2 regions of the Cellulomonas sp. NPDC058312 genome follow, and region 1 is predicted to be linked to the other one. Evidence: predicted binding sites of a transcription regulator. Region 1 holds the regulator's gene; the other holds the start of a gene.
The links. The regulator LexA, encoded in region 1, represses DNA repair genes until DNA is damaged. The targets are predictions, from matches to a motif close to TCGAACANNTGTTCGA.
Positions count from the first base shown of each region.

Region 2: a site for LexA is predicted at 6,795-6,810, ahead of uvrA (excinuclease ABC subunit UvrA). Genes of this name have one in related genera too.

Region 1 covers NZ_JBHVZE010000001.1:877,242-892,283, reverse strand. Annotated here, with positions in the region: gene nrdR (transcriptional regulator NrdR) at 1-130, opposite strand, end outside; gene ACFVXN_RS04000 (LysM peptidoglycan-binding domain-containing protein) at 591-1,112, opposite strand; gene lexA (transcriptional repressor LexA) at 1,428-2,186, shown strand; gene ACFVXN_RS03990 (3-oxoacyl-ACP synthase III family protein) at 2,239-3,309, shown strand; gene ACFVXN_RS03985 (MBL fold metallo-hydrolase) at 3,312-4,142, shown strand; gene ACFVXN_RS03980 (F390 synthetase-related protein) at 4,139-5,443, shown strand; gene ACFVXN_RS03975 (glycosyltransferase) at 5,367-6,671, opposite strand; gene ACFVXN_RS03970 (hypothetical protein) at 6,668-7,312, opposite strand; gene ACFVXN_RS03965 (glycosyltransferase) at 7,413-8,543, opposite strand; gene ACFVXN_RS03960 (NAD-dependent epimerase/dehydratase family protein) at 8,530-9,492, opposite strand; gene ACFVXN_RS03955 (aminotransferase class V-fold PLP-dependent enzyme) at 9,503-10,606, opposite strand; gene ACFVXN_RS03950 (LysR family transcriptional regulator) at 10,688-11,662, shown strand; gene ACFVXN_RS03945 (L-lactate dehydrogenase) at 11,670-12,641, opposite strand; gene ACFVXN_RS03940 (ATP-dependent DNA helicase) at 12,724-14,901, opposite strand; gene hflX (GTPase HflX) at 14,930-15,042, opposite strand, start outside.
Region 2 covers NZ_JBHVZE010000002.1:218,960-234,001, forward strand. Annotated here, with positions in the region: gene ACFVXN_RS05340 (TerC family protein) at 1-632, shown strand, start outside; gene ACFVXN_RS05345 (TerC/Alx family metal homeostasis membrane protein) at 640-1,677, shown strand; gene ACFVXN_RS05350 (YciI family protein) at 1,691-1,984, opposite strand; gene ACFVXN_RS05355 (acyl-CoA dehydrogenase family protein) at 2,041-3,210, shown strand; gene ACFVXN_RS05360 (DUF4190 domain-containing protein) at 3,295-4,755, opposite strand; gene ACFVXN_RS05365 (glycoside hydrolase family 15 protein) at 4,861-6,687, opposite strand; gene uvrA (excinuclease ABC subunit UvrA) at 6,841-9,705, shown strand; gene ACFVXN_RS05375 (OsmC family protein) at 9,731-10,255, opposite strand; gene uvrC (excinuclease ABC subunit UvrC) at 10,318-12,399, shown strand; gene rapZ (RNase adapter RapZ) at 12,396-13,343, shown strand; gene yvcK (uridine diphosphate-N-acetylglucosamine-binding protein YvcK) at 13,340-14,326, shown strand; gene whiA (DNA-binding protein WhiA) at 14,378-15,042, shown strand, end outside.

The sequences.
Region 1 (15,042 bases):
CGGTCTCGATCGTGGTGAACCGGCGGTTGCACTGGGGGCACTGCCGGCGTCGGCGGATCGACAGCCCGTCGTCGGACGTGCGGGAGTCCACGACGCGGGAGTCGGCATGACGGCAGAACGGGCAGTGCACGGGGTGCCTCCTGACGGTGCGTGGGCGGCACGGTCGGCGGGTGGCGGCTGCGCCGCGCCGGTCCGGACGCCCGGGACACCGTAGGACCCGTGCGCCAGCCGGTGCAACACGGGTTCGGCCGGGCACGGAGGCGCTGGTCAGGAGCCCCGGACGCCTCGAGACGCGCCAGACACCCCGGGACGACGACGAGGGTGGCCGCGTGCGCGGCCACCCTCGTGGGGACGCCCCCGTCCCGTCTCGTCCGGACGACTCGCCTCGTCCGGACGGTTGCTGCACGCCTCTGCGCCGGGCCCGAGAGCCACGACGACGACGCGTCCCTCGCGGCGAGCCCCCCAGCCAGCCGTTCGAGGTGGCACCACCCTAGGGGCGCCCGTGGCAATTACGCAAGCACCTGCTCACGTAATCCACCCGCGGCGTTCTCGTGCCTGACCTGGGCGTGGGCGCGAGCCCTCGAACCGCCTCAGTCGGCCGGGAGGAGCAGCACCTGACCCGCGACGAGCGACCCGTCCGCGAGGCCGTTGAGCTCCTGGAGCTCCGCGACGACGTCCCGGACGTCCTCGCCCGGCGCCGTCACACCCGCGGCGATCTGCCACAGCGTCTCCCCCGACTGCACGGCGTGCGTGACGACCTCGACCGCGCGCTCCGGGCCGTCGGCGACCGCCTGTCCACCGAGCACGCCGGCCATGACCACCAGCAGCCCGAGCAGCACGAGCACCGCCCGCCCCCGGCGGGTCAGCCGCAACGGGGCGGGCGCGACCGGCACCGCGGCCGACCGGACGGCCCGGGGTCGCTCCGGGAGCGAGGTCACGTCCGGCACGACGACGAGGTGCCGCACCGGGCGCGCGCCCGAGCGCCCCGCGGACGCGGACGCGGACGCGGACCACGAACCCACGGGCCGCGATCCCGCCGGCCGCGACCCCGTCGAGGCGGTCCGCACGACGGGCTTCGCCGTGGTCCACGGCTGCGCTGCGATGGCGCTCATCCCCACCACTTCCCTCCTGGGCCGCGACGCGACCTCGATCTGCTGTGCTGCACCGCGCCCGACACCGGGTCGAACACCTGTTCGTTCGAACGTCTGTACGAAACTGAACCACACCCCGGGTGGGATGTCGAGACACGATCGAACAGGTGTTTGATCCACCCGCCCGGGCGCCCTACTCTCGTGACGTCGGGAGAAGCGCACCACGAGGCACTGACACGACCGCCCGGCAGCGTCGTGACCAGCACGGACCGCCTCGGGTGCGGAGCACGACGGACGGGTGCGGCGGGCACCGGCGTCGCGAGGACGGGAGCGGACATGACGAGCGAGGCAGCGGGCGCCACGGCGCCGGCCGAGGACGGCGGCGTCGCGGAGCTCGGCGGGGGCGACGGCCTCACGCCGCGCCAGCGGCTCGTGCTCGAGACCGTGCGCGCCTCCGTGGAGAGCCGCGGCTACCCGCCGAGCATGCGCGAGATCGGCGACGCGGTCGGGCTGACCAGCCCGTCGAGCGTCAAGCACCAGCTCACCGCGCTCGAGCGCAAGGGCTACCTGCGCCGCGACCCGAACCGGCCGCGCGCGATCGAGGTCGTGCAGCCCGACGACTCCCGGGGCGTCGCCGCCCTGCCGGGCGCGCCCGGTCTCCGGGCGACCGGCGCCGGCGGGCTCGGCGACGAGGACAGCGCGGCGCGCGACGGTGCGCCCGAGGCCGCGTACGTCCCGGTCGTCGGCCGGATCGCCGCCGGCGGGCCGATCCTCGCGGAGCAGCTCGTGGAGGACGTGTTCCCGCTGCCGCGGCAGCTCGTGGGATCCGGCGAGCTGTTCCTGCTCAAGGTCGTCGGCGACTCGATGATCGACGCGGCCATCTGCGACGGGGACTGGGTGGTCGTCCGGCGCCAGCCGGTCGCCGAGAACGGGGAGATCGTCGCCGCGATGCTCGACGGCGAGGCCACGGTCAAGACGCTCCGCCGCACGGACGGCCACGTCTGGCTCATGCCGCAGAACCCCGCGTACTCCCCCATCGACGGCGACCACGCGCAGGTGCTCGGCCGCGTCGTCTCGGTGCTGCGCAGCCTCTGACCGGCCACGGCGTGGTGCGGGGCGGCCCGTCGGTCGTGCCATCCTGGCGCGCATGACCCACCGGGCCGACGTGCCGACCCCCGCCGACCAGACCCCGCCCGCCGGCCACGCGTCCGGGCCCGCCGCTCCGCCGCAGCCGGTGCGCGTGCTGGGCACCGGCGTGCACGAGCCCGCCGTCGTGGTCTCGTCCGCGGAGCTCGACGAGCGGTTCGGCCGCCCGCCCGGCACCTCCGCCGCCCGGTCCGGCGTGACGTCCCGCCGGTGGGCCGGCCCGGGCGAGACGTCCTCGCGGATGGCGGCGTCCGCGGTCGCCGCCGCACTGGCCGCCGCCGGGCTGGACGTCGCGGACCTGGACGCCCTGATCGTGTCCGCGGTCGCGCCCGAGCAGCCGATGCCGACCACCGCCGTGCTCACGCTCGCGGCCCTGGAGGCGCCCGGCGGCGCGTGCGAGGCGTTCGACGTGAACGCGTCCTGCGTGGGGTTCCTGACCGCGTTCGGCATCGCGGCGTCGGGCATCGCGACCGGCCGGTGGCGCCGGGTGGCCGTCGTGGCGACCGAGCTCGCGTCCCGCGGCCTGGACCACACCGAGCCGGAGAGCAGCGCCCTGTTCGGCGACGGGGCCGCGGCGGTGGTCCTGGGGCCCGCGGAGCCGGGCGAGTCCTCCGCGGTGCTCGCCGCGCGCTCGGCGACCTGGCCCGAGGCCTGGCGGGCGTGCCGGATCGAGGCGGGCGGCACGCGGTGGAACGCGATGGACCCGCCCCCGGACCCGTCGGCGTACCTGTTCCGGATGGACGGCGCCGTGCTGCTGCGGCACGTGGCCCGGACCGTGCCGGCGTTCCTGCGCGACGTCGAGCGCCGCGCCGGCGTCACGCCGCAGGACGTCGACGTCCTGGTCCCGCACCAGGCGAGCGGCGTCGGGCTGCGCTACCTGCGCGAGCGCACCGGGGTCCGCGCGGACGCCGTGGTCGACGTGCTGGCGGACCACGGCAACCAGGTGTCCGCGTCCGTGCCCACCGCGCTGCACCACGCCGTCGCCTCGGGCCGGCTGCGGCGCGGCGACACGGCCCTGCTGCTCGGCACCGGTGCCGGGCTCACCCTGTCCGCGATCGTCCTGAGGTACTGACCGTGCGCGTCTCGCTGCTCACCGCCGGGTGGACCACCCACCCCGCCGGCATCGCCCGTCGCGGCGCGGGCCGTGCGCCCGTCCGCTTCCCCGCCCTCGTGGTCGTCGTGGAGCACCCCGACGGGGTCGTGCTGTTCGACACCGGGTACGCGCCACGGGTCCGCGAGGCGATGGCCCGCGGCCTCGACCGCGTGTACGGCGGCCTGCTGCCGGTGCACGTCGAGCCCGACGCGTCTGCGGCCGCCCAGCTCGCGGCGCGGGGCGTCGACCCCGCGGGCGTCCGGTACGTCGTGCTGTCGCACCTGCACGCGGACCACGTGGGCGGGCTGCTGGACTTCCCGGCGGCGCGGGTGGTCGCCGACCCGGACGCGGTCGCGCTCGCCCGCCGGGTGCGGGGGTTCGGCCGGCTGCGGCGCGGCCTCCTGCCGGCCCTGCTCCCCGACGACCTGCCGGACCGGCTGGTGGACCCGGCGTCGCTGCCGCCGGCCGCGGCGGCGGACCTCGACCCGCTGACCGGCGCGCGCGACCTGCTGGGCGACGGCCGGCTGCTCGTCGTGCCGCTGCCCGGGCACAGCGCGGGGCACCTCGGCCTGGTGGTCCGGACACCCGGCGCCGACCTCGTCCTGGTCGGCGACGCCGCGTGGCACACCCGCGCCGTCACGCACGGCGAGCTGCCGCACCCGGTGGCGCGCGCCGTCACCGCCGACTGGGCGGCCTACCGCGGGACGCTGGCCGCGCTCGACGACCTGGCCCGCCGGCGCACCGGGGTGCTGGTGCTGCCGTCCCACGACGAGGACGCGATCGCGGCGGCGCGCGCGGTGCTGGGCGGGTGAGCCGGGCCCGGGTGCTCTGGCACTACGCGCACGCGCGGCGACGCCGGTTCGCCGACCGTGCCGCCCTCGAGCGCTGGCAGGAGCGGCACCTGCGGGGCGTGCTGGCCCGGGCGCCGCACCGGTACGCCGCGTACGCGGGCACCGCGCCCCGGACGCTGGCCGACCTGCCGGTGCTGGACAAGCCCGACGTGCTGGCGCGGTTCGCGGGGCTGAACACGCGGGGCGTCGGTCTCGAGGAGTGCGTCACGGCCGCGCGGGCCGCGGAGCGCGGTCGCGACTTCGGCACCACCCTGCGCGGTCTGTCCGTCGGGCTGTCGTCCGGCACCTCCGGGCAGCAGACCGCGTTCCTCACGTCCGCGGCCGAGCGGGACCGCTGGGCCGGCGAGGTGCTGGCCCGCGCACTGCCGGACGGTCTGCTCGCGGGGGCCCGCGTGACCCTGGTGCTGCGGGCCGGCGGGCCGCTGTACGAGTCGGTGGACGGCGGCCGGGTGCAGTTCCGGTTCGTGGACCTGGCGCTGCCGGTGGACGCGCTGGTCGCCGAGGTGGTCGCCGCCGCGCCCACGGTGCTGGTCGCGCCGCCCTCGGTCCTGGTGCTGCTCGCCCGGGCGGGCGTCCGGCTGCCGCTGCGGCGCGTACTGTCGGTCGCCGAGGTGCTCGACCCGCACGACCGCCGGACCGTCGAGGCGGCGTTCGGGCTGCGCGTCGACCAGGTCTACCAGGCGGCGGAGGGGTTCCTCGGGATCAGCTGCGCCGACGGGCGGCTGCACCTGGCCGAGGACCTGGTCGTGGTCGAGCGGGAGCCCGTGGGACCGCCCGCCGACCGCCGGTTCGTCCCCGTGGTGACCGACCTGTTCCGCACCAGCCAGGCGGTGCTCCGGCGCCGCCTCGGGGACGTGCTGGTCGCGGGCGACGCGTGCCCGTGCGGCGACCCGCGCCAGGTCGTCGACGAGGTGCTGGGCCGCGCCGACGACCTGCTGTGGCTCCCCGGCGGCGACGGCGTCCCGGCGCCGCTGTTCCCGGACTTCGTGCGGGCGGCGGTGCTGGCGGCACCCGGCGTGCGGGACTTCCGGGTGGTGCAGCACGCCGCCGCCGGCCTGACGCTCGCGGTCGAGCCCGCCGACGCGTTCCCCGGCGCACGGGACGGCCTGGTGGCCGCGGTCGCCCGCGCCGGGCTGGGGCCGGTGGCCATCACGCCCGGCGGCATCGAGCCGACCGGGCCGCTGGTCAAGCTCCGGCGGGTGCGTCGGGAGCCGCACGTCCCGGCGCCGGCGGCAGCGGCCGGCCCGCCAGCAGGGCGCTGACCGCCGCGTCCACCGCACCGACCGGGTCGTACGCGGCCGCCGCGGCCGCGAGCCGGACCAGCGAGCCGCGGTCGGCCGCGAGCACGGACCGCAGCGCGTCGGCCGCCGCGCGGGTGCCGAGGCGACGCACCCGGACCCCCGCACCCGCGGCGACCACCCGCGCGGCGAAGTCGAACTGGTCGTAGTCCTGGGGGCACACGACCGCGGGCACCCCGGCGCGGACGGCGCTGTACAGGATCCCTGCGCCGCCGTGGTGGACGACCGCGTCGCATCGCGGCAGCACGGCGTCGTAGGGCAGGTGGCCGAACACGTGCAGGCCCGGCTCGACGTGCACCGGGCGCGCCTGCCGCCGCGCGGCGTCCCCGAGGCTGACCACCACGGTCCGACCCCCGGCCGCGGCGACGAGGCCCCGGGCCTGCGCGACGAGGTCCCGCTTGGCCCAGTGCAGGTGCGTGCCGAGGGTCACCAGCACCAGCCGGCCGTCGGGCAGCACCGGCGGCTGCGGCCACGGCTCGGGCGTCGCGGTGACCGGGCCGATCATCCGGAACGCCGCGGGCCAGTCCCGCGGCAGCTCCAGCTCGGACATCCCCAGCCCGAGGACCGCCGTCGGCGAGTACGCCGCCTCCGAGCCGTCCGGGCGGTACACCCCCACCCCCGCCGCGCGGAACTGCCGGGCGAGCGCGACCTGCATCCCGCGCTTGGCGGCGCGGGTGGCGGTGCGCCCGACGGCGTCGCGGGCCCGGTGGCCGGCGTGCCGCGCCGGGCCCCAGCCACCGAGGTACGACGGCGTGCCGGAGCGGGTCTCCAGCGCCAGCGGCGTCGGCATGGTGGTCAGCCACGGCAGGCCGTGCCGCTCGGCGACCAGGCCCGCGACCGGCGCGGTGAAGTCCGCGAGCACGGCGTCGTGGCCGTCCCGCCGGACCAGGGCGTCGAGCTCGGCGTCGGCGCGGGGCAGCAGCGCGAGGTTCGCCCGCAGCTGGCGGGTCAGCAGCAGCGGGTTCGACCGGACCGGGCCGGGGGTGTCGGAGATCCGGTCGAAGACGCCGGGGTCGTCGGCGAGCAGCGGGTGGACCTCGAAGCCGTGCGCGCGCACCGCGTCGGCCTTCGCGGCGCCGGTGGCGAACCGGATGTCGTAGCCCCGCGCGCGCAGACCGCGCCCGAGGGTCAGCAGCGGGTTGAGGTGCCCCGCGAACGGCGGGGCCGCGAGCAGCAGGCGCGGGCCGGTCACGGGACCTCCTCCGGGCGGGGTACCAGCGCCCGCACCGCCGCGACCGCAGCGGGGCCGGTCGCCGCGTCGAGGTGACCGCCGGGGACGACGACGTCGACCGGCCCCCGGTACCCGAGGCGGCTGACCCGGTCGCGCTCGCCGCGCACGACGCGCACGTGCCACCGGGCCCCGGGCCGCAGCGCCGCGCCCACGGGGCCCAGCGCCACCACGTGCACGGTGAGCCCCGCCGGGACCCGCACCAGCGGCGCCGCGACGCCGAGCAGCTGCGCCCCGGTGCTGCCGCACAGCAGCAGCAGCCGGTCGGCGGTGCCGTCGAGGACGGGCTGCAGGTGCCGCGCGACCTGGTGGGCGAACCGGCCGCCGGGCCGGGCCGCGAGGTGCTGCGCGGCGTTCCGGGCAGACGCCAGCGGGAGCGCGACCCGGCGGTACTCCCCGGTCGTGGCCGCCTCGGTCCAGGGCAGACCGAGCCGCAGCGGCTCCCACCCGTCGACGGCCAGCGCGTCGAGCACCGCGTCCTGGGCCGGCGACAGGCGGGAGTGCGTCCAGGAGCTCTGCCCGGTGAGCCAGGCCGCGCGGGCCGGCAGCGGGGTGGCCGGGTCGACGACGCTCGGCGACGCCGCGTGCCGGTCGAGCCACCTCACGCGTGCCCCGTCGTCCGGGCGGCGCTCGTCGCGGCCGCTCTCGTGCGCGCCGATCTCGTGCGCGCCGATCTCGTTCGCGCCGGCCCCACGCGTCCCCGCGTCACGCCGTCGACCCGACGCCCACGCGCACCCGCCGCCCGCGCCAGACCACGCTGCGCGGGCCGAGGGCCGCCGAGACCGCGTGCAGCGGCGTCAGCACGGCCGCCACGGGCTCCAGCAGCACGCCCAGGGTCCCCTGCGCTCCGGCGCCGAGCCGGCCCCGCAGCTCCCGGGTCGCGACCGCGGTGCCCAGCAGCACGACGGCGGTGGCGGCCCCCGCGCGCGGCGACCGTGCGGCGCACGCCAGCGCCACCGCCGCGGCGGGCAGGACGCTCGGCAGGCCCGCGAGCACCGCCAGCCGCGGGCTCGGGTCGCGCCGCACCACCTCGCCGGCGAACAGCAGCCAGCGGCGCATCAGCCGGGCGTACGCGAGCGGGCCGGGGACGGTGGTCGCGAGCTCGGCCGGCTGGGCGGTCTGCACGATCCGCAGTCCGCGCGCGCGGTACGCCCGGGCCAGGGCGTAGTCGTCGCAGGTCGCGTCGACCACCGCGGCGAGGCCGCCGACCGCGCGCAGCGCGTCCTGCCGGGTCAGCAGCACCATGCCGTTGACCGTCACGGGCGGTCCGGTGCGGGCCATCGGCAGGTAGGTCACGAGGGCGGAGCCGTTGACGAACGCCGCGACCAGCCGGGACCACAGCCCGCCCTGCTCGCGGTACACCGGGATGCCGGTGACCAGGTCCGCGCCCGCGGCGAGCGCGCCGGCCAACCGCTCGAGCCCGCCCGGCGGGAGCACCGTGTCGTCGTCGAGCAGCCCGACCACCGGGCCCGCGCCCGGGGCGACGACCGCGAGCTTGTGCACCTTGGGGTTCACGCCGGGCGGGGGCGCCGCGCAGGTCAGGACCTGGACGTGCGGCCCCGCGGCGGTGGCGCGCGTCGCCGCGTCGAGGCCCGCGGGGTCGTCGTCGTCGACCAGCAGCAGCACCCGCGCCGGCGCCAGGGTGGCCGCCGACCGCGCCAGCGTGGCGGGCAGCAGGGGGTCCCCGGACCGGACCGGGACCAGGACGGTGACGTCGTCGACGGGCGCCTCGGTCGGGGGCTCCGCGACGGCGCGGGCGGCGGAGACCAGCCGGACGGCGGCCAGGCCCGCCAGCATCCCGGTGACCGCGAGCGCCGCGACCTCAGCCGTGCGCACGCGCGATCCGGTCCACGCTCTCGTCCAGGGACACCGCGGGCGCGCCGAGGTCGCGCAGCGTGCGGGACACGTCGAAGGTCTTGGAACGCGAGAGCACGGACACCCCGAACCGGGTGATCGGCGGCTCGCGCCAGCCCAGGAACGTCGCGGACACCTGCTCCCCCGCCCCGGCGAGGGCCCGGACCAGCGCGGGCGGGACCCGCACCGTGCGCGGCTCGGCACCGAGCCGCCTCAGCACGCCGAGCAGGAACGGGTACAGGTCGACCGGCTCGGCGTTGGTCACGTGGTAGAGCCCCTCGACGCGACGCTCGACGGCCTCCGTGAGGTAGTGGGCGGCGGTGTGCACGTCCGTCAGGTCGATCCGCACCGGCGGTCGGCCCGGGCGCTCCAGCAGCGGGAGCACGCCGCCGCGGGCCAGGCGCAGGATCCGCGGCAGCAGCACGGTGTCCCCGACCCCGAACACGGCCCGCGGCCGCAGCACCGCGTGCGGGCCGTCGTACCGGGCGACGACCCGCTCGCTGATCCGCTTGGTGCGGGCGTACACGTTGATCTGCTCCGCGTCCGGCGGGACGGGGCTGGCCTCGGTGAGGTCGAGCTGGTCGGCGTCGCGGTAGAGCACCGAGGAGCTCGACACGTGCACCAGGTGCGGGTGCCCGTGCGCGGCGGCCCAGCGCACGACGTTGCGGGTGCCGTCGACGTTCGCGGCGACGAACGCGCGCGGGTGCGCCCACGGGGAGGCGAGCGCGGCGCAGTGGATCACCGCGTCGACGTCGCCCGGGACGACGCCGTCGAGCAGCGGCTCGGCGAGGTCGTGCCGCACGTACGCGTCGACGGGGGTGCTCGGGGACGCCGCGCGGCCGAGGCCGACGACCTCCCAGCCGCGCGCGTGGGCGTCGGCGACGACCCGCCCGCCGAGGAAGCCGTTGGACCCGGTGAGCAGCACGCGCATGGGCCCGACCCTAACGGGCGCCGGGTGTGTCGCCGGGCACGCTGCCGGGCACGTCGCCCGGTCCGGCGGCCAGCGCGCCCAGCGCCCGGGCCACGTCGTCGGCGTCGTCCCAGACGTGGAACGCGAGCCGCACCCGCCCTGCGCGGCCGGCGACGCGGCAGCCCGCGGCCTCGAGCGCGGCCCGGCGGGCGCCGTCGGGGTCGGGCAGGGTGACGATCGCACTGCCGGTGGCCGCGAGGCCCAGCCCGGCGCGCAGGCCGTCGGCGAGCCCCGCCGCGTGCGCCTGCACCACCGCCGGGTCCACCTCGGCGAACGCCGTGACCGACTCCGCCGCGCCCAGCCACGCCTGCCAGGCCGGCGAGACGTCGAACCGCCGGGCGTCGTCGGCGAGCGTCATCGCCGGGCCGTAGCAGGACGACCACGGGTCGGCGCCGGCGTACCAGCCCGCCTGCACGGGCCGCAGGGCGTCCTGCGCGTCGGCGCGCACCGTCATGAACGCGGTGCCGCGCGGCGCGCACAGCCACTTGTACGCGGCGGTGACGCTGACGTCGTACCGGCCGGCGTCGACCCGCAGCCACCCCGCGGCCTGGGTGAGGTCGCACAGCGTGCGCGCCCCGGCGGCCCGGGCGGCGGCGACCACGGCGTCGTCGTCCAGCACCGCACCCGTCGCTGACTGCACCAGCGAGTAGGACACGAGCGCGGTGCCCGGCGTGATCGCCGCGGCGAGCTCGTCCGCCGCGACGTGCCGCACGCGCAGCCGGTCGCCCTGGGCGAGGAACGGGTACACGGTGGAGGAGAAGTCGCCGGTCACGCACAGCACCTCGGCGCCGTCCGGCAGCGACGCGGCGACCACGGCGGCCATGACGGACACCTGGGACCCGATCGCGACCCGGTCCGCGGCGACCCCGACCAGCGACGCGAACGCGCCCCGGGCCCGGACCACCGCGTCCTCGTAGCGTCCGACGTCCATCCGGCCCGCGCCCCACCGGTCCAGGTCCTCCCGCAGCGCCCGCAGCATGCGCGCGGGCGCGACCCCGGCGGTCGCGGCGTCGAGGTGGCCGGGGGCGGGCGCGAACTCGCGGCGGAGGTCGGCCAGGACGGCGGTGGGGCGCATGCTCCGAGCCTTCCGCCCCCGTTCCATGCGTGCAACGGCCTGTTGTCGACGCACTCATGCACACGGCTTATCGTTCGGGTCATGACCGCCCGACCGCTCGACGCCGCCGCGCTCCGCCTCGTCCGCACCGTGCACGAGACCGGCAGCGTCACCGCCGCCGCCCGCGCGCTGGGCCTCACCCAGCCCGCCGCCAGCCAGCAGCTCCGCGCCGTCGAGCGCACCGTCGGCACCCCGGTCGTCGTCCGCGCCGGCCGCGGGGTGCGGCTCACCGAGGCCGGGCTCGTCCTGGCGCGCAACGCGGTCGCCGTGCAGTCCGCGCTCGACGCGACGCTCGAGGAGGTCGCCGCGGTGGCCAGCCTGCGCGCGGGCCGGGTCCGGGTGGCCGCGTTCCCGTCGGCGGCGGCGACGCTGCTGCCCGGGGCGCTGGCCGCCCTGCGCGTGCGGCACCCCGGGCTCGTGCCCACGTTCGCGGAGGCCGAACCGCCCGAGGCGCTGGCCGAGCTCGACGCGGGCCGGGTGGACGTCGCGGTGGTGTTCCGGGACGCGGACCCGGACGGGGCAGCCGCTCCCCCGGGGGTCGCGCGCCGGCGGCGCGACCCGCTGCTGCGCGACGAGGTCGTCGTGGTGCTCCCGGAGTCGGACGGCCGCGAGCCCGGCTCCCCCGTCGACCTGGCCGCGCTCGCCGACCGGCCGTGGATCGCCGGCTGCCCGCAGTGCCGGGCCCAGCTGGTCGGCACCTGCGCCCGCGCCGGGTTCGCCCCGCGCGTCGACTTCGCGACCGACGACTACCTGGCGGTGCTCGGCCTGGTCCGCGCCGGCCTGGGCGTCGCGACGCTCCCCGGGCTCGCGCTGGCCGCCCTGCCGCACCACGGCGTCACCGTGCACCCGACGCTCCCGCCGGCGACCCGCCTGGTCGAGGCGGTCACCGACCCGGGCACCGCACGGGTACCGGCCGTCGCAGCGGCGCTGGACGCGCTGCGCGCCGCCGCCGAGCGGCTGCGGGCGCCGCGGGTGCACGTGGCACCCGTGCACGCGGCACCCGCGGCCCGCGGCTGAGCCCGCCTCAGATGCCGAACCGGCGCGCCACCGCGCGCAGCGACTCCGCCGACCGCCGCAGCCCGGCGAGCTCGTCGGTGGACATCGGCACCTGCAGCCGCTCGCCCACGCCCGCGCGCCCGACCACCGACGGCACCGAGAGGCACACGTCGCTGATCCCGTGGTACCCGTCCAGCAGCGACGACACCGGCAGCACCCGGCGCTCGTCCTTGATGATCGCCTCGATGATCCGCGAACCCGCGAGCGCCACCGCGTAGTTGGTCGCACCCTTGCCGGCGATGATCCGGTAGGCGGACTCCACGACCTCGCGGGCGATCGACTCGCGGACCTCGTGGGTCAGCGGGACGTGACCCTCCATCGCGTTCCAGTCGAGCAGCGGCACGCCGCCGATCGTCGCCGAGGACCACAGCGGCAGCTCGGTGTCGCCGTGCTCGCCCGCGATGTACGCGTGCACGTTCTGCACGGCCACGCCGGTGTACTGGGCGATCAGGTACCGCAGCCGGGAGGAGTCCAGCACCGTCCCGGAGCCGAACATCTGCGTCGGCGGCAGGCCCGAGACCTTCAGGGCCGCGTAGGTGACGATGTCGACCGGGTTGGTCACCATCACGTAGACCGCGTTCGGGGCGACCTCCACGAGCGGCGGCAGGATCTTCTTCACCAGCGAGATGGTCGCCTCGGCCAGGTCGATCCGGGTCTGCCCGGGCTTCTGCTTCGCGCCCGCGGTGACCATGACCACGTCCGCGTCGGCGCACGCCGCGATGTCGTCCGAGCCGATCACCTCGGCCATCGGCATGAACTGGATGCCGTGGCTGAGGTCCAGCGCCTCGGCCTCGACCTTCGCCTTGTTGATGTCGTACAGCACCACGCTGCGGGCGGCCCCGCGCATGAGCGCCGCGTACGCCATCGTCGACCCCACCGCGCCCGCGCCGACGACCGCCAGCTTGGTCGTCCGACGGGGGGACACGGCGCTCCCGGCCAGTCCGAGGTCGTCGCCCTCGACGTCGTTCGTCTGCTCGCTCACAGCGGTCCTCCTCGTCCCCGCGCGCCGGTCGGCGCCCTGGTCACGAGGCTAGCGGTCCGGACGGCGGAGCAGCGAGACGGCGCAGCGCCCCGAGGGCGACCTCGCGGTCCGTCGTGCGCCAGAAGTCGGGCAGCGACCGGGCCAGGAACTCCCCGTACCGGGCGGTCGACAGCCGCGGGTCCAGCACCGCGACCACGCCGCGGTCGTCCACGGACCGGATCAGCCGTCCCGCGCCCTGGGCGAGCAGCAGCGCCGCGTGCGTGGCCGCCACCGACATGAAGCCGTTGCCGCCGGACGCCGCGACCGCCTCGGACCGCGCGGACTTCACCGGGTCGTCGGGGCGCGGGAACGGGATCCGGTCGATGATGACGAGCTGGTTGGCCCGCCCCGGCACGTCGACCCCCTGCCACAGCGACAGGGTGCCGAACAGGCAGGTCGCCTCGTCCTGCGCGAACTGCCGCACCAGGGTCGGCAGCTGGTCCTCGCCCTGCACCAGCACGGGGACGTCCAGCCGCTCGCGCATCGCCTCCGCGACCGCCACCGCCGCGCGCCGGGACGAGAACAGCCCGAGCGTGCGACCCCCGGCCGCGGTGACCAGCGCCTCGATCTCGTCGAGCTGCGCGTCCGTCGCGGGCTCCCGGCCCGGGGGCGGCAGCCGGCGCGCGATGTAGAGGATGCCCTGGCGCGGGTAGTCGAACGGGCTGCCCACGTCGATGCCGCGCCAGGCGAGCGTCGTGGAACCCGCGCTGCGGGCGGCGCTCACCGGCACGTCGAGCCGGTCCGGGGCGTCCTCGGGGGTGGTCCCCTCGCTGCCGCCCGGCGGGGCGACCGCGACCGTGGCCGCGGACGCCGAGGCCGTCGCCGCGGCCGCCTCCCCTGCACCCTCCAGGCCGATGCTGCGCGCCATCGACCGGAACTCCCCGCCGAGGCTGAGGGTCGCCGACGTCAGGACCGACGCCCGCTCGGCCAGCAGGTGCGTGCGGATCAGGCCGTTCACCGCGAGCGGCGCCGCGTAGAGCCGGGTCGCGCCGTCCCGCTCGCCGCGCGAGCACCACAGCACGGTGTAGCGCTGGTCGTCGGGGTCCGCGGCCATCCGCTCCGCCACCTCGAACAGGGCCAGCACCGCGGAGGTCGCGATCTTCAGCCCCGAGTCCGCCGGGGGCGCCTCGCCCGCCGCGGGCTTCTCGGGCCGCAACGCCGACAGCAGCCCGCGCGCGGCGTCCCGCACCATCGCGACCGCCTGGCGGGTGCCGTCGGGCAGGCCGCCGGTGAACCGGCCCTCCGGCAGGTGGATCAGCGCGGCACCCAGCGCGGCCGCGGCGCCGTCGAGGTCCGTCGTCGCGATCCCGCCGTGCCGGCGCGCCATCCGGCCCGCGTGCTCGACGCTGCCCACCGACAGCTCGGCGGTCGACTGCGCCGTGACCCGGTCCGCGAGCTCGTGCGCCTCGTCGACCACCAGCACCTGGTGCTCCGGCAGCACGTGCGGGGAGCCCGACGCGGCGATGCCCAGCATGGCGTGGTTCGTCACGACCACGTCGGCGGCCCGCGCGGCGGCCCGGGCACGCTCCGGGAAGCACTCGTCCAGCATCGGGCACTTCTGGCCCAGGCACTCCAGCGAGGTCACCGACACCTGCCGCCACGCGCGGTCGCTGACGCCCGGCACCAGGTCGTCGCGGTCGCCCGAGTCGGTCGCGCCCGCCCACTCGCGCAACCGGACGACCTGGGCGCCGAGCGACTCCTTCTCGGCCGGCTCGCCGTCGGCGTCCTGCGTCGGCGTCGGGTGGTCCGCGGCGCCCTTGTCCCCCAGGTCGAACAGCATCCCCTGGTCGTCCGGGGGGTAGCCGCCTTCTGTCTTGTGCACGCACACGTAGTTGTGCCAGCCCTTGAGGAGCGCCACCTTCGGCGGGCGCGGCAGCTCCGGGGCGAGCGCCTCGGCGACCAGCGGCAGGTCGCGCGTCATCACCTGCCGCTGCAGCGCCAGGGTCGCGGTCGAGACGACGACCTTCTGGTCCTCGAGCACGGCGTGCCGGACCGAGGGCACCAGGTACCCGAGCGACTTCCCCGTGCCGGTGCCCGCCTGCACCATGAGGTGCTCCTTCTTGGCGAACGCGTCCGCGACCTCGCGAGCCATCCGCCGCTGCCCCTCGCGCGGCGACCCACCGAGCGCGGCGACCGCCACGTCGAGCAGGTGGTCGACGTCGGGGCTGGGATCGGGCACCGGAACACCCTAGTCGGGCGCGGGCCCCCTACCGGACGACGACCGCCGCCGCCGTGAGCTCCGTCGCGAGACCCTCGTCCACCCGGCCGCGCAGCGCGGTGCCCTGCGGGGTGTGCTCCTCGAGGTCGATCTCCCCCGACT
Region 2 (15,042 bases), on a different contig from region 1:
GCGCGTTCCTGGTCTACACCGGCATCAAGCTCGCCCGGGAGAAGCACCAGGCCGACGAGGTCCAGCACGCCGACGAGAAGAAGGACGGCCTGGCCGTCCGGCTGCTGAAGAAGGCCGTCCCGACGGTCGAGGAGTACCACGGCGACCGCCTCACCACGAAGATCGACGGCAAGCGGTTCATCACCCCGATGCTCGTCGTCATGGTCGCGATCGGCGCCACGGACATCCTGTTCGCGCTCGACTCGATCCCCGCGATCTACGGCCTCACGCAGGAGCCGTACATCGTCTTCACCGCGAACGCGTTCGCCCTGCTCGGCCTGCGGCAGCTCTACTTCCTGATCGGCGGCCTGCTGGAGCGCCTGGTGTACCTCAACAAGGGCCTGGCCTTCATCCTCGCGTTCATCGGCATCAAGCTCGTGCTGCACGCGATGCACGAGAACGAGCTCCCGTTCATCAACGGCGGCGAGCACATCGAGTGGGCGCCCGAGATTCCCACCTGGCTCTCGCTCCTCGTGATCCTGGGTACCCTGACCGTGGCGACTGTCGCGAGCCTCGCGAAGACGCGCCGCGACAGCGATGCCGCTCCCGCCGTGACCGCGACCGAGGAGCCGGCAGGCACCAAGGAGCACTGACCCGCACGTGGACGTCTCACCCCTCGTCTGGTGCGTGTCGCTCGGCCTCGCCGCCGCCGTCCTGATCGTGGACGTCGCGGTGGTGGGCCGGCGACCGCACATCCCCTCGACCTCGGAGTGCCTGCGGTACCTCGGGGTCTACATCGGGCTGGCGGTGGCGTTCGCCGTCGTCGTCTGGGCGGTGTGGGGGGCCGACCCCGCGGGGGAGTTCGTCGCGGGGTGGCTCACCGAGTACTCGCTGTCGGTCGACAACCTGTTCGTGTTCCTGCTCATCATGAGCCGGTTCGCGGTGCCGCGGCAGTACCAGCAGACGGCCCTGCTGATCGGGATCATCCTGGCGCTGGTGTTCCGCGGGGCGTTCATCGCCGCGGGCGCCGCGGTGATCGCGAGCTTCAGCTGGGTGTTCTACCTGTTCGGCGCGTTCCTGGTGTGGACGGCCGTGAAGGTCGCGCGCGAGGGCGTCGGCGAGGACGAGGAGTCCGGCGAGGACTACCGCCCGCCGGCCCTCGTGCGCGTCGTCCAGCGGTTCCTGCCGACGACGGACGGCTACCACGGCGTCCGCCTCACCGCGCAGGTCGACGGCCGCCGGCACGTCACGCCGATGCTGCTCGTGCTCGTGGCCATCGGGGCGACGGACCTGCTGTTCGCGTTCGACTCGATCCCCGCGGTGTTCGGCCTCACGCAGGAGCCGTACCTGGTCCTGATGGCGAACGTGTTCGCGCTGATGGGCCTGCGGCAGCTGTACTTCCTGCTCGGCGGCCTGCTGACCCGGCTGCGCTACCTCAACATCGGGCTCGGCGTGCTGCTCGGGTTCATCGGCGTGAAGCTCGTGCTCCAGGCCCTGCACGAGAACACGCTGCCGTTCCTCAACGGCGGCGAGTCCGTCGAGTGGGCGCCGGAGCTGCCGTCGTGGGTCTCGCTCGCGGTGATCGTGGTGACGCTGGGCGTCACGGCGGTGACCAGCATCGCGGCGTCCCGCCGGGACGAGCGACGGGCGCCGGCCGAGGCCGGGCGCGCCGACGAGGTCGACGCCCGCCGCCCCTGAGGGCTCGGGCCCGTCAGCCCGCGGTACCGGCCCAGGGGCCGATGACGAGCGTCCACGGCCGCACCTCGACGTCGGCGATCACGCCGGCGCGCGCGAACGGGTCGTCCGCGAGCAGCGCGTCGAGGGTGCCCCGGTCCGGGACGTCGAACACCAGCAGGGCGCCGGGTGCCCCGTCGGCGAACGGGCCCGACCCCAGCAGGAGGCCGCGCGCGGCGACCCCGGTGAGGTAGTCGCGGTGCTCGGGGCGGACCTCGGCCTGGAGGTCGGCGCGCTGGTCGTAGGTGTACCGGACGGCGTAGGTGGGCATGCGCGCCATCATGCCGGACGACGCGCGCTGGCCGGGTGCGGTGGGAGAGTGGCCGCATGACCGTCACGTCCTCCCGCCGCACGCTGCTGACCGACGAGGTGCTCGCCCGGATCGCCGAGCGCGCCCCCGTCCACGACCGCGAGAACACGTTCCCGCACGAGGACCTCGCGGACCTGCGGGCGCTCGGCTACCTGACGGCGTTCGTCCCGGAGCGTCTCGGCGGTGCGGGCCTGTCGCTGGAGGAGGTCGCCCGCGAGCAGGTCCGGCTCGCAGGCGCGGCCCCGGCCACCGCGCTGGCGGTGAACATGCACCTCGTCGTGACCGGCATGGCCGCGGTGCTCGCCGCCCGCGGCGACGACTCGCTGGAGACGGTGCTCCGGGACGCGACCGCGGGCGAGGTGTACGCGTTCGGCAACTCGGAGGCCGGCAACGACCTGGTGATGTTCGGTTCGCGGACCCGCGCCGAGCGGCAGGACGACGGCGGCTACCGGTTCTACGGGACGAAGATCTTCACCTCGCTGTCGCCGGTGTGGACGCGCCTGGCGACGTTCGGGCTCGACGCGGACCACCCCGACGGACCGCGGCTGGTGCACGCCGTGGTGGCGCGGTCGGACGGCGGCGCGACGTCGAAGGACGACTGGGACACCCTCGGCATGCGCGCCACGCAGAGCTGCACCACCGTGCTCGACGGCGCGTACGCCCCCGCCGACCGGGTGGTCCGCGCGCTGCCGCCCGGCCCGAGCGCGGACCCGTACGTGTTCGCGCTGTTCGCGGTGTTCGAGGTGCTGCTCGCCGCGGTCTACACGGGCATCGGCCGGCGCGCGCTGGAGCTCGCGGTCGCGGCGGTGCACCGGCGGACGTCCCTGAAGCACGACGGCCGGCCCTACGCGCAGGACCCGGACATCCGCTGGCGGGTGGCGTCCGCGGCGATCGCGCAGGACGGCATCGAGCCGCAGGTGTGGTCGTTGGCCCGGGACGTGGACGAGCAGGCCGACCACGGCGCGCGCTGGTTCAGCCTGCTCGTCGGGCTCAAGGTGCGCGCCACCGAGACGGCGCGGGACGTCGTCGACAAGGCCGTGCGGGCGTCCGGCGGCGGGACCTACTTCGCGGGGAACGAGCTCGGCCGGCTGTACCGCGACGTGCTCGCCGGGATGTTCCACCCGTCCGACGACGAGTCCGCGCACGGGACCGTCGCGACCGCGTGGCTGGGACCGCTCGCCGACTGACCGGCGCGTCCGGCATGACGCAGGCCCCGGGACGGTGCGTCCCGGGGCCTGCGTCGTGGCGTGCTGCGGTGCCGTGCTCGGGGATCAGCCCGCCGCGGCGAGCTCCTCCTCGCAGCTGGCCGTGAACTCGACCCGGTTGCCGCAGGTGCTGCCGAAGTCCTCGTAGGCCGAGCCGGCCGGGGACTCCCAGTACAGGTTGTCGCAGGCGAGGCCGTCGCCGGCGGCGCAGGCGTCCCACATCACGTCCAGCTCGGGGTCGGTGCCGTAGCCGTCGCCCGTCGCGGTGCCGGAGTCCTCGGTGCCCGGGTCCTCGGTCGCCGGGTCCTCGGTGAGGCCCGAGTCGCAGTACGTCGTGCCGTCCGAGGTGCCGGCGCAGGTGCGGCCGAACTCCTCGTACTCGGAGCCGCCGGGGGCGGAGGAGTACAGCTCGTCGCACGCCGCGCCGTCGCCGCCCTCGCAGGCGTCCCACAGCGTGTCCAGCTCGGCGTTGTCGCCGTACGTGAAGCCGTCCTCGAGGCCGGTGCAGGACACGGTCCCGTCGGTGCGGCCACCGCAGGTCAGGCCGAACTCCTCCTCGTCGGAACCGACGTCCGAGGTGCGGTACAGGTCGTCGCACGCCGCCATGTCGCCCGACGCGCAGCTGTCGCGCAGGTCGTCGATGCGGTCGTTCGCCGCCGAGATGCCGAGGATGATCGCGACCGTGAGCCCGATGGTGGCGAGGATCGCCAGGCCGCCGAGCACGATGCCCGCGATCGCGAAGCCCCTGCCCTGGGTGCCGTTCTGCTTGGTGCGGCGCAGGCCGAGGACGCCCAGGACGATCGGGATCAGACCCATGCCGAGGATGCCGGTGACGAGCGCCGCGATCGACACCCCGTCCGTGGTCGACGCGGGCGGCGGGCCGGGGTACTGGCCGGGGGAGTACGGGGCGGCGCCGTAGGGCGTGCCGGGAGGCGGGTAGCCGCCGCCCTGGCCGTAGCCGCCGGGCTGGGGGCTGCCGGGCTGGGACGTGCCGGGCTGCGGGTAGCCCTGCGGGCCGGTGCCGGCGGACGCGTCCGCCGCGGGGGCGCCGTACGGGCTGCTCGCGGGCTGGTCGGCGTCGGAGGCGGCGGGCGTGGCGCCCGGGGCGGGCTGCGGCGCCCACGGCTGGCCGGCGGCGGGCTGGCCCGGCGCGGGCTGCGGCGCCCACGGCTGGCCCGGACCGGGCTGACCCGAGGAGGACGGCGCGGGCTCGCCGGGGCTCGGCCAACCGGCGGAGCCCGTGGGCTGGCCGGGGCTCGGGTACCCCGCGGTGGGGTACGCCTGCGTCGGGGTGTCGCCCGTGCGCGGGAACGCCTGCGTGGGGGCGTCCTGCGTCGGGTACGCCTCGGTCGGCGTGGTGCTCGAGGGCACCTCGTAGCCGGAGGGCGCGGGGCCGCCGGCGCCGGTGGCCTCGTACCCGGAGGGCGCCGGGGCGGCGGGCGGCTCGGTGCCCTGGTCCGGGGCGGGCCGCGCGGCGCCGTCCGGCTCCTGGCCGGGCTCCGGCGTGGCGGTGCCGTCGTTCGACATGGATGTCCCTTCGCGTGATGTGCAGATCCTGTGCGTCACTATGGCAGAAGCGGTCAACGCCGGACGGATGCGTCCATACCGGTCAGGGCCGTCCGGGGCGCCGCGTCACCCGTCCGTGGCGGCGTCGTGGCTCTGCACCGCCCGCACCAGCGCGAGGTGGGACAGCGCCTGCGGCAGGTTGCCGACCATCTGCCGGGTCGTCGGGTCGTACTCCTCCGCGAGCAGGCCGACGTCGGTGGCCAGTCCGGTGAGCACGTCCAGCACCTGCGTGGACCCCGCGACGTCCCCCTGCCGCGCGAGCGCGTCGGCCAGCCACCCGGTGCAGGCGAGGAACGGGTGCTCCGTGCCGCGCAGCCCGTCGTCGGTGCGGTCCGTCCGGTAGCGCAGCAGCAGACCGGGGGCGACCTCGAGCTCCGCGCGCACCGCCGCCACGGTGCTGACGAGCCGCGGGTCGTCGGCCGGCAGGAACCCGACCAGCACCAGCTGCAGCAGCGACGCGTCCGTGTGCGTGGCGCCGTAGTGCTGCACGAACGTGCCCCGGTCGGCGTCCCAGCCGTGCGCCAGGACGTCGGCGTGCACGGCGTCCCGCTCCGCGCGCCAGCGCTCGACGGGGCCGGGCAGCCCGTGCTCCTCGACGGCGCGCACCGCGCGGTCGAACGCGACCCAGGCCATCACCTTCGAGTGCGTGAAGTGCCGGGGCTCGCCGCGGACCTCCCAGATGCCGCTGTCGGGGCTGCGCCAGGTCCGGCAGAGGTGGTCGACGAGGTGCCGCTGCAACGACCACGAGTCGGCGCCCTCGGCGACGCCCGCGGCCCGGGCGAGGTGCAGGGCGGCCATCACCTCCCCGAGCACGTCGTTCTGCACCTGGCCGACCGCCGCGTTGCCGACCCGCACCGGCCGCGAGCCCGCGTACCCGGGCAGGTGGTCGAGGGTGCGCTCGGGCAGGTCCCGGCTGCCGTCGACGCCGTACATGATCTGGATGTCCGCGGGGTCGCCCGCGACCGCGCGCAGCAGCCACTGCCGCCACGCCTGCGCCTCGTCGCGGTAGCCGTGCTCGAGCAGCGCCTCGAGCGTCATGGCCGCGTCGCGCAGCCAGCAGTACCGGTAGTCCCAGTTCCGCTCGCCGCCCGGGTCCTCGGGCAGGGAGGTGGTGGCCGCCGCGACGATCCCGCCGGTCTGCTCGTCGGTGAGCAGCCGCAGCACCAGCAGCGACCGCACCACCGCGTCGCGGTACGTGCCCGTGTACCGGGACGCGCGTGCCCACCGGCCCCAGCGCTCCTCGGTGGCCTCGATCCGGTGCGCGCCCCGCGGCGCCCGCGGCACCGGCTGCCAGGACGGCACCCAGGTCTGGGCCAGCTCGACGGACCCGCCCTCGTCCAGCGTGAAGGCGTCGGTGTGCGCGCGACCGTGCGGGCGGGGCAGCCGGTCGCCGCGCAGCACGACGCTGTCCGGGCCCGCCACGGCGCGGATGACCTCGACGCCGTCGGGGTCCCGCACCCGGTGCACCCACGGCTCGACCCGGCCGTACCCGAACCGGACCACCCACTCGTGCCGGACGCGCACGGTGCCGCGGGTCGCGGTCACCCGGCGGACCAGGTCGCAGCGGTCGTCGCCCAGCGGCATCGCGTCGAGCAGCACCGCCGTGCCCGTGGGCGTCTCCACCGTCGTCTCGAGCACGAACGAGTCGCCGAGGTACCGGCGCGTCACGCGGGTCGCGTCCTCGACCGCCAGCAGCCAGCGGCCGTGCTCCGGGCGCCCGAGCAGCGCGGCGAAGCACGCGGGGGAGTCGAACCGCGACGGGCAGAGCCAGTCCACCGACCCGGCGCGGGACACGAGCGCGGCGGTGCGGCCGTCACCCAGGACGGCGTAGTCGCCGATGGGGGTGGGCGCCGGGCCGGCTCCCGTCGTGGGCGGGGGCGTGGGCTGCGTCACGGACGGCGGGGACGCGGACGGTGCGGTCACCGCCTCATCATGCGGTGACCAGCCGTGCCGCCGCATGGGCGACCTCTCGTGCGCGTCCGCCGGGCGGTGCGCACCGTTCGAACACATGTGCGCCTGTCGGTGGTCGGCCGTAGCATGGCGCGCGTGAACGATCGACTGGTGGTCCAGGGGGCCCGCGAGCACAACCTGCGCAACGTCGACCTGGATCTGCCCCGGGACAGGCTCATCGTCTTCACGGGGTTGTCCGGGTCCGGCAAGTCGTCGCTGGCCTTCGACACGATCTTCGCGGAGGGGCAGCGGCGGTACGTCGAGTCGCTGTCCGCGTACGCGCGGCAGTTCCTCGGCCAGATGGACAAGCCCGACGTCGACTTCATCGAGGGCCTGTCGCCCGCGGTGTCGATCGACCAGAAGTCGACCAACCGCAACCCGCGGTCGACGGTCGGCACCATCACCGAGGTCTACGACTACCTGCGCCTGCTGTTCGCCCGCGCGGGGACGCAGCACTGCCCGGTGTGCGGTGAGCGCGTGACCGCGCAGACGCCGCAGCAGATCGTCGACCGGCTGCTCGAGCTGCCCGAGGGCACCCGGTACCAGGTGCTCGCGCCGGTGGTCCGCGGCCGCAAGGGCGAGTACGCCGACCTGTTCAAGGAGCTCCAGGCCAAGGGCTTCGCCCGTGCCCGCGTGGACGGCGAGGTCGTCCAGCTGGCCGAGCCGCCGACGCTCGAGAAGAAGCTCAAGCACGACATCGAGGTCGTCGTCGACCGCCTGGTCGCCCGCGAGGGCGTGCAGCGCCGGCTGACCGACTCCGTGGAGACCGCGCTCGGGCTCGCCGGCGGCCTGCTCGTGGTCGAGATGGTCGACGCCGACGCGGACGACCCGGAGCGCGAGCGCCGGTTCTCCGAGAACCGCGCGTGCCCGAACGACCACCAGCTCACGCTGGAGGAGATCGAGCCCCGGACGTTCTCGTTCAACGCCCCGTACGGCGCCTGCCCCGAGTGCACGGGGCTCGGCTCGCGCCTCGAGGTCGACCCCGAGCTGATCGTCCCCGACGAGGACCTGTCGCTGCGCGACGGGGCCGTGGCGCCGTGGGCCCAGATCTCCTCGGAGTACTTCGAGCGGGTGCTCACCGCGCTGGCCGACGACCTCGGCTTCTCGATGGACGTGCCGTGGCGCGCCCTGCCGGAGCGGGCGAAGCTCGCCGTGCTGCACGGCGAGAACCACAAGGTGCACGTCAAGTACAAGAACCGCTGGGGCCGTGAGCGGCAGTACTCCACCGGGTTCGAGGGCGTCATCACGTTCCTCGAGCGCCGCCACGCGGAGACCGACTCCGAGTGGAGCAAGGAGAAGTACGAGGCCTTCATGCGCGAGGTGCCGTGCCCCGTGTGCGAGGGCACCCGCCTCAAGCCCGAGGTGCTGGCCGTGCTGGTCGGCGGCAAGTCCATCGCCGACGTCTGCGCGCTGCCGATCCGCGAGGCCCGCGACTTCCTCGACACGCTCGAGCTCGGCGTGCGCGAGCGGCAGATCGCGGAGCAGGTGCTCAAGGAGATCCAGGCCCGCCTCGGCTTCCTGCTCGACGTCGGCCTCGACTACCTGTCGCTGATGCGGGCCGCCGGCACGCTGTCCGGCGGCGAGGCCCAGCGCATCCGGCTCGCCACGCAGATCGGCTCCGGCCTGGTCGGCGTGCTCTACGTGCTGGACGAGCCGAGCATCGGCCTGCACCAGCGCGACAACCGCCGCCTCATCGACACGCTCACCCGGCTGCGGGACCTCGGCAACACGCTGATCGTCGTCGAGCACGACGAGGACACCATCCGCACCGCGGACTGGATCGTCGACGTGGGCCCGGGCGCCGGCGAGCACGGCGGGCGGGTCGTGCACTCCGGCGACCTGCAGGGCCTGCTCGACTCCCGCGAGTCCGTGACGGGCGCGTACCTGTCGGGGCGTCGGCAGATCCCGATGCCCGCGAAGCGCCGCAAGGTCGACAAGAAGCGCCAGGTCACCGTGCACGGCGCCCGCGAGCACAACCTGCAGAACGTGGACGTCTCGTTCCCGCTCGGCACGTTCACCGCGGTCACCGGCGTCTCCGGCTCCGGCAAGTCCACGCTGGTGAACTCAATCCTCTACACCGTGATGGCCAACGAGCTGAACGGCGCCCGCCGCGTGGCCGGCCGGCACAAGCGGATCACCGGCCTCGACCAGCTCGACAAGGTCGTGCACGTCGACCAGGGCCCGATCGGCCGCACCCCGCGGTCCAACCCCGCGACGTACACGGGCGTGTGGGACCGGATCCGCAAGCTGTTCGCGGAGACCACCGAGGCCAAGGTCCGCGGCTACACCGCCGGGCGGTTCTCGTTCAACGTCAAGGGCGGACGCTGCGAGGCGTGCTCGGGCGACGGCACCCTGAAGATCGAGATGAACTTCCTGCCGGACGTCTACGTCCCCTGCGAGGTCTGCCACGGCGCGCGCTACAACCGCGAGACGCTCGAGGTGCACTTCAAGGGCAAGACCGTCGCCGAGGTGCTGGACATGCCGATCGAGGAGGCCGCGGAGTTCTTCGCCGCGGTGCCCGCCATCGCCCGGCACCTGACCACGCTCGTCGACGTCGGCCTCGGGTACGTGCGGCTCGGCCAGCCGGCGCCGACCCTGTCCGGCGGCGAGGCGCAGCGCGTCAAGCTCGCGACCGAGCTGCAGCGCCGCTCCACCGGGCGCACGGTCTACGTGCTGGACGAGCCGACCACCGGGCTGCACTTCGAGGACATCCGCAAGCTCCTCGGCGTGCTCCAGGGCCTGGTCGACAAGGGCAACAGCGTCATCGTCATCGAGCACAACCTCGACGTCATCAAGAACGCCGACTGGGTCATCGACATGGGGCCCGAGGGCGGCTCCGGTGGCGGCACGGTCGTCGCGCAGGGCACGCCGGAGCAGATCGCGCGGGTCGCGGCCAGCCACACCGGCACGTTCCTCGCCGAGGTGCTCGACGACCCCGCCCAGGAGCGCGTGAGCGCCTGACCCCGCGTCGGTCGGCGGGCCGGCGTCAGGCCGGGTCGGCGCCCGCGGTCTCCAGGACCGCGGGCGCCGGCTCGGTCAGCACCGGGAACGTCACCGACCGCGCGATGAAGCAGTGCTCGTGCGCCCGGCGGTGCAGGTCCGCGAGCTGGGCGTCCAGCCCGGCTCCGCCCGGTGCCCCCGGGACGGACGCCCCGGCCCGCACCGTCACCGCGGGTCGCAGGATCACCTCGGTGAACTGCCCGTGCCCCGCCGCCTCGACCCGCATGGTCCCGGTGGCCCGGTCGGCGTAGCCGACGACGACGACGCCCGACGTGGCGGCGAAGTGGAGGAACCAGAGCATGTGGCACTCGGACAGCGACGCGACGAGCAGCTCCTCGGGGTTGTGCCGCGTCGGGTCGCCGCGGAACGCCGGGTCCGCGGACCCGAGGACCGTCGGCTTCCCGGCCACGCGGATCTCGTGGTCGCGCCCGTACGTCGCGTACCCCGTGGTGCCGGAGTCGCCGGCCCCGGTCCAGACGACGTCGGCGGCGTACTGGTGCAGGAGTCCCATCGGCCCACGGTACCGACGTCCCGCGCGCGTCGGGGCGGCGGGCCCGAACTACGGTGGTGCGCATGGCTGACCCCGCGACCTACCGCCCGGCGCCGGGGGAGATCCCGGACCAGCCCGGCGTGTACCGGTTCCGCGACGAGCACGGCCGGGTCATCTACGTCGGCAAGGCCAAGAGCCTGCGCCAGCGCCTCAGCTCGTACTTCCAGGACGTCGGCGGGCTGCACCCGCGCACCCACCAGATGGTCACCACGGCCGCGTCCGTGCAGTGGACCGTCGTGGGCACCGAGGTCGAGGCGCTGTCCCTCGAGTACTCCTGGATCAAGGAGTTCGACCCCCGGTTCAACGTCAAGTACCGCGACGACAAGTCGTACCCGTACCTCGCGGTGACGCTGGCGGACAAGGTGCCGCGCGTCCAGGTGATGCGCGGCGCCAAGCGGCCCGGCACCCGGTACTTCGGCCCGTACGCGCACGCGTGGGCGATCCGCGAGACCGTCGACCTGCTGCTGCGGGTGTTCCCGGTCCGGACCTGCTCGGCGGGCGTGTTCAAGCGCGCGCGGCAGCAGGGCCGCCCGTGCCTGCTCGGGTACATCGACAAGTGCTCCGCGCCGTGCACCGGGAAGATCTCGGAGGAGGACCACCACGTCCTCGCCGAGGAGTTCTGCGACTTCATGGCGGGGGACACCGCGCGGTTCACCAAGCGGCTCACCGCCCGGATGAAGGAGGCCGCGGCCGACCTCGACTTCGAGCGCGCCGCCCGGCTCCGCGACGACATCGCCGCGCTCCAGCGCGCCACCGAGAAGAACGCCGTCGTGCTGTCCGACGGCACCGACGCGGACATCTTCGCGCTGGCCGGCGACGAGCTGGAGGCCGCGGTCCAGGTGTTCCACGTCCGCGACGGCCGGATCCGCGGCCAGCGCGGCTGGGTGGTCGAGAAGGTCGAGGACGTCACCGACGCCGAGCTCGTCCAGCACCTGCTCCAGCAGGTCTACGGCGACGCGCCCGCGGGCGACGGCGCGACCGCCGGGTCCGTGCCCCGCGAGGTGCTGGTGCCGGTGCTGCCGCCCGACGTCGACCAGGTGCAGACCTGGCTGACGGGGCTGCGCGGCAGCCGCGTGCAGGTCCGGGTCCCGCAGCGTGGCGAGAAGCACGAGCTCGCCGCGACGGTGCTGAAGAACGCCGAGCACGCCCTGGTCCTGCACCGCACCCGCCGGGCCGGCGACCTCACCACCCGCAGCCTGGCGCTCCAGGAGATCCAGGAGGCCCTGGGCCTCGAGACCGCGCCGCTGCGCATCGAGTGCTACGACGTCTCGCACAACCAGGGCACCTTCCAGGTCGCGTCGATGGTCGTGTTCGAGGACGGGCTGGCCCGCAAGAGCGAGTACCGCCGGTTCAGCATCCGCGGGCCCGAGGGCACGGGTGCGCGCGACGACACCGCGGCGATGCACGAGGTCATCACCCGCCGGTTCCGCCGCTACCTCGCGGAGCGCGAGCAGGCCGGGGACCTCGAGATCGGCCTCGGCGAGGACCAGGTCGCCGCGGCGCTGGCCGACACCGACGCCGGTCCCGTGCGGTCCGGGCCGGTCGACGAGACCACCGGCAAGCCGCAGCGGTTCGCCTACCCGCCGAACCTGGTCGTGGTCGACGGCGGACCCCCGCAGGTCGCCGCCGCCGCGGCCGCGCTCGCCGAGCTCGGGATCGACGACGTCGCGCTCTGCGGCCTGGCCAAGCGCCTCGAGGAGGTGTGGCTGCCGGGGGAGGACTACCCGGTGATCCTGCAGCGCTCCTCCGAGGGCCTGTACCTGCTCCAGCGCGTCCGCGACGAGGCGCACCGGTTCGCGATCACCGCCCACCGCAAGCAGCGCAGCAAGGGCATGACGGTCTCCGTGCTCGACGGGGTGCCCGGGCTCGGACCCGCGCGGTCGGCTGCCCTGCTCAAGCACTTCGGCTCGGTGAAGCGGCTCCGGGCCGCCACGGTCGAGGAGATCGCGTCGGTGCCCGGGATGGGCGAGCGGACCGCCGCGGCCGTCGTCGCCGCGCTGGCCGGGGAGTCGGCCGCGCCGGCGGGGGAGTCGGCCGCGCCGGCGGGGGCCGCGCCCGCGCCGGTCACGCCGGGTGCCGGTCCGGCTGGCATGCTGGGGTCATGAGCGACGAGATCTCGCCGATCACGGTCCCCCAGGGCATCCCGGCGATCGAGGCGGCCACCGAGGCGCCCCACCTCCAGCAGCCCCACGTCCTGATCATCACCGGCATGTCCGGGGCGGGCCGCACCCGCGCGGGTGCCGTGCTCGAGGACATGGGCTGGTACGTCGTCGACAACCTGCCCGCGCAGATGCTCACGCACCTCGTCGGCATGCTCACCCACGGCGGCCCGCCCAGCGCGGACCTGCGGATCGCCGCGGTCGTCGACGTGCGCGGTCGGGAGTTCTTCGCGGACCTGCTGGCGGTGCTGGCCCAGCTGCGCGAGTCCGGCGTCGACTACCGGATCCTGTTCCTCGACGCCTCCGACGAGGTCCTGGTCCGCCGCTACGAGCAGGTCCGGCGCCCGCACCCGCTGCAGGGCGAGGGGCGGATCCTCGACGGCATCTCCGCCGAGCGCGCGCTGCTGTCGGACATCCGGGAGCGCGCCGACGTGCTGATCGACTCCTCGGAGACGAACGTGCACGAGCTCGGGCGGATCGTCCGGGCCGCGGTGTCCACCTCCGAGCAGGAGGACGTGCTGCGGGTCAACGTCATCTCGTTCGGCTTCAAGTACGGCATCCCGCTCGACGCGGACCACGTCGTCGACGTCCGGTTCCTCGCGAACCCGTACTGGATCACCGAGCTGCGGCACATGTCCGGCCGGGACGCGCCCGTGCGCGACTACGTGCTCGGGCTGCCCGGCGCGCTGGAGTTCGTCGACCGGTACGTGGACGCCCTGGAGCCGGTCCTCGCGGGCTACCTCGCGGAGGAGAAGCGCTACGTGACCGTCGCGGTGGGCTGCACCGGCGGCAAGCACCGGTCCGTCGCGATCAGCGAGGCGATCGCCGAGCGGCTGCGCGCCCGTGGCCAGCGCGTCACCGTCGCGGCCCGGGACCTCGGCAAGGAATGACCGGGACGGGCGACCACCGGCCCGCGTTCGTCGCCCTCGGCGGGGGCCACGGCCTGTCCGGGACCCTGGCCGCGCTCCGGCGCGTCACCGACCGGCTGACCGCCGTGGTGACGGTCGCGGACGACGGCGGCTCCTCGGGCCGGCTGCGCGACGAGCTGGGCGTGCTGCCGCCGGGCGACCTGCGGATGGCCCTGTCCGCGCTCTGCGACGACTCCGACTGGGGCCGGACCTGGCGGGACGTGCTGCAGCACCGGTTCACCTCGGCCGGCGACCTCGACCAGCACGCCGTGGGCAACCTGCTGATCGTCGCGCTGTGGGAGCTGCTGGGCGACACCGTCGACGGCCTAGACTGGGTGGGCCGGCTGCTCGGCGCCCGGGGTCGGGTGCTGCCGATGGCGGCGGTCCCGCTGGCCATCGAGGCCGACGTCGTGCGCGCCGACGGGTCCACCGGCGTCGTGCGCGGTCAGAGCCAGGTGGCCGTGGCGCGCGACCGGATCGTCGCCGTCCGGCTGGTGCCCGAGCGCCCGCCGGCGCTGCCCGAGTCGGTCGCCGCGGTCGAGGCCGCGGACTGGGTCGTCCTCGGTCCCGGCTCCTGGTACACCTCCGTGATCCCGCACCTGCTGGTGCCCGACCTCGCGGCGGCGCTGCACCGGACCGCCGCCCGGCGGATCCTCGTGCTCAACCTCGACGCGGACGCCGAGACCGCGGGCATGGGCCCGTGCGAGCACCTGGACGCGCTCCGGCAGCACGCGCCCGACCTGCGGGTGGACGCCGTGATCGCCGACCCGGGCTCCGTGGACGACGTCGACGAGCTCGAGGCCCGGACCCGCGCCGCCGGCGGTCACCTGCTGCTGCGCCAGGTGCGCCGCGGCGACGGCACCCCGCGCCACGACGCCCTGCGGCTCGCCGCCGCGATCAGCGACGTCGTCGAGGGGCACCTGGGTGACGTCGAGCCGCCGACCGGCCGGGGGAGCGCGCGGTGACGGAGCGCGGAGGCGGGTCCGGGCGCCCCCGGAGGATGGCAGGATGACGGCATGGCTCTGACGGCACAGGTGAAGGACGAGCTTGCGCGGCTCCAGGTCGACAAGACGTCGTGCCGGAAGGCCGAGGTGTCGGCCACGCTCCGGTTCGCGGGCGGGCTGCACATCATCTCGGGTCGCATCGTCATCGAGGCCGAGCTGGACACCGGCGCCGCCGCCCGGCGGCTGCGCACCGCCATCGCCGAGGTGTACGGGCACCAGTCCGAGGTGATCGTCGTCTCCGGCGGCGGGCTGCGTCGCGGCAACCGCTACGTCGTGCGGGTGGTCAAGGACGGCGAGTCGCTCGCGCGCCAGACGGGCCTGCTGGACAACCGCGGCCGGCCGGTCCGCGGGCTGCCCCCGCAGATCGTCGCCGCCGGCGCCCAGGAGGCCGAGGCGGCGTGGCGCGGGGCGTTCCTCGCGCACGGCTCGCTCACCGAGCCGGGCCGGTCGTCGGCGCTCGAGGTCACCTGCCCCGGGCCCGAGGCCGCGTTGGCCCTGGTCGGCGCCGCGCGTCGCCTGCAGATCTCGGCGAAGGCCCGCGAGGTGCGCGGCATCGACCGCGTCGTGATCCGCGACGGCGACGCGATCGCCGCGATGCTCGCGCGGCTCGGCGCCCACGACACGCTGCTGGTCTGGGAGGAGCGCCGCGTCCGGCGCGAGGTCCGGGGCACCGCGAA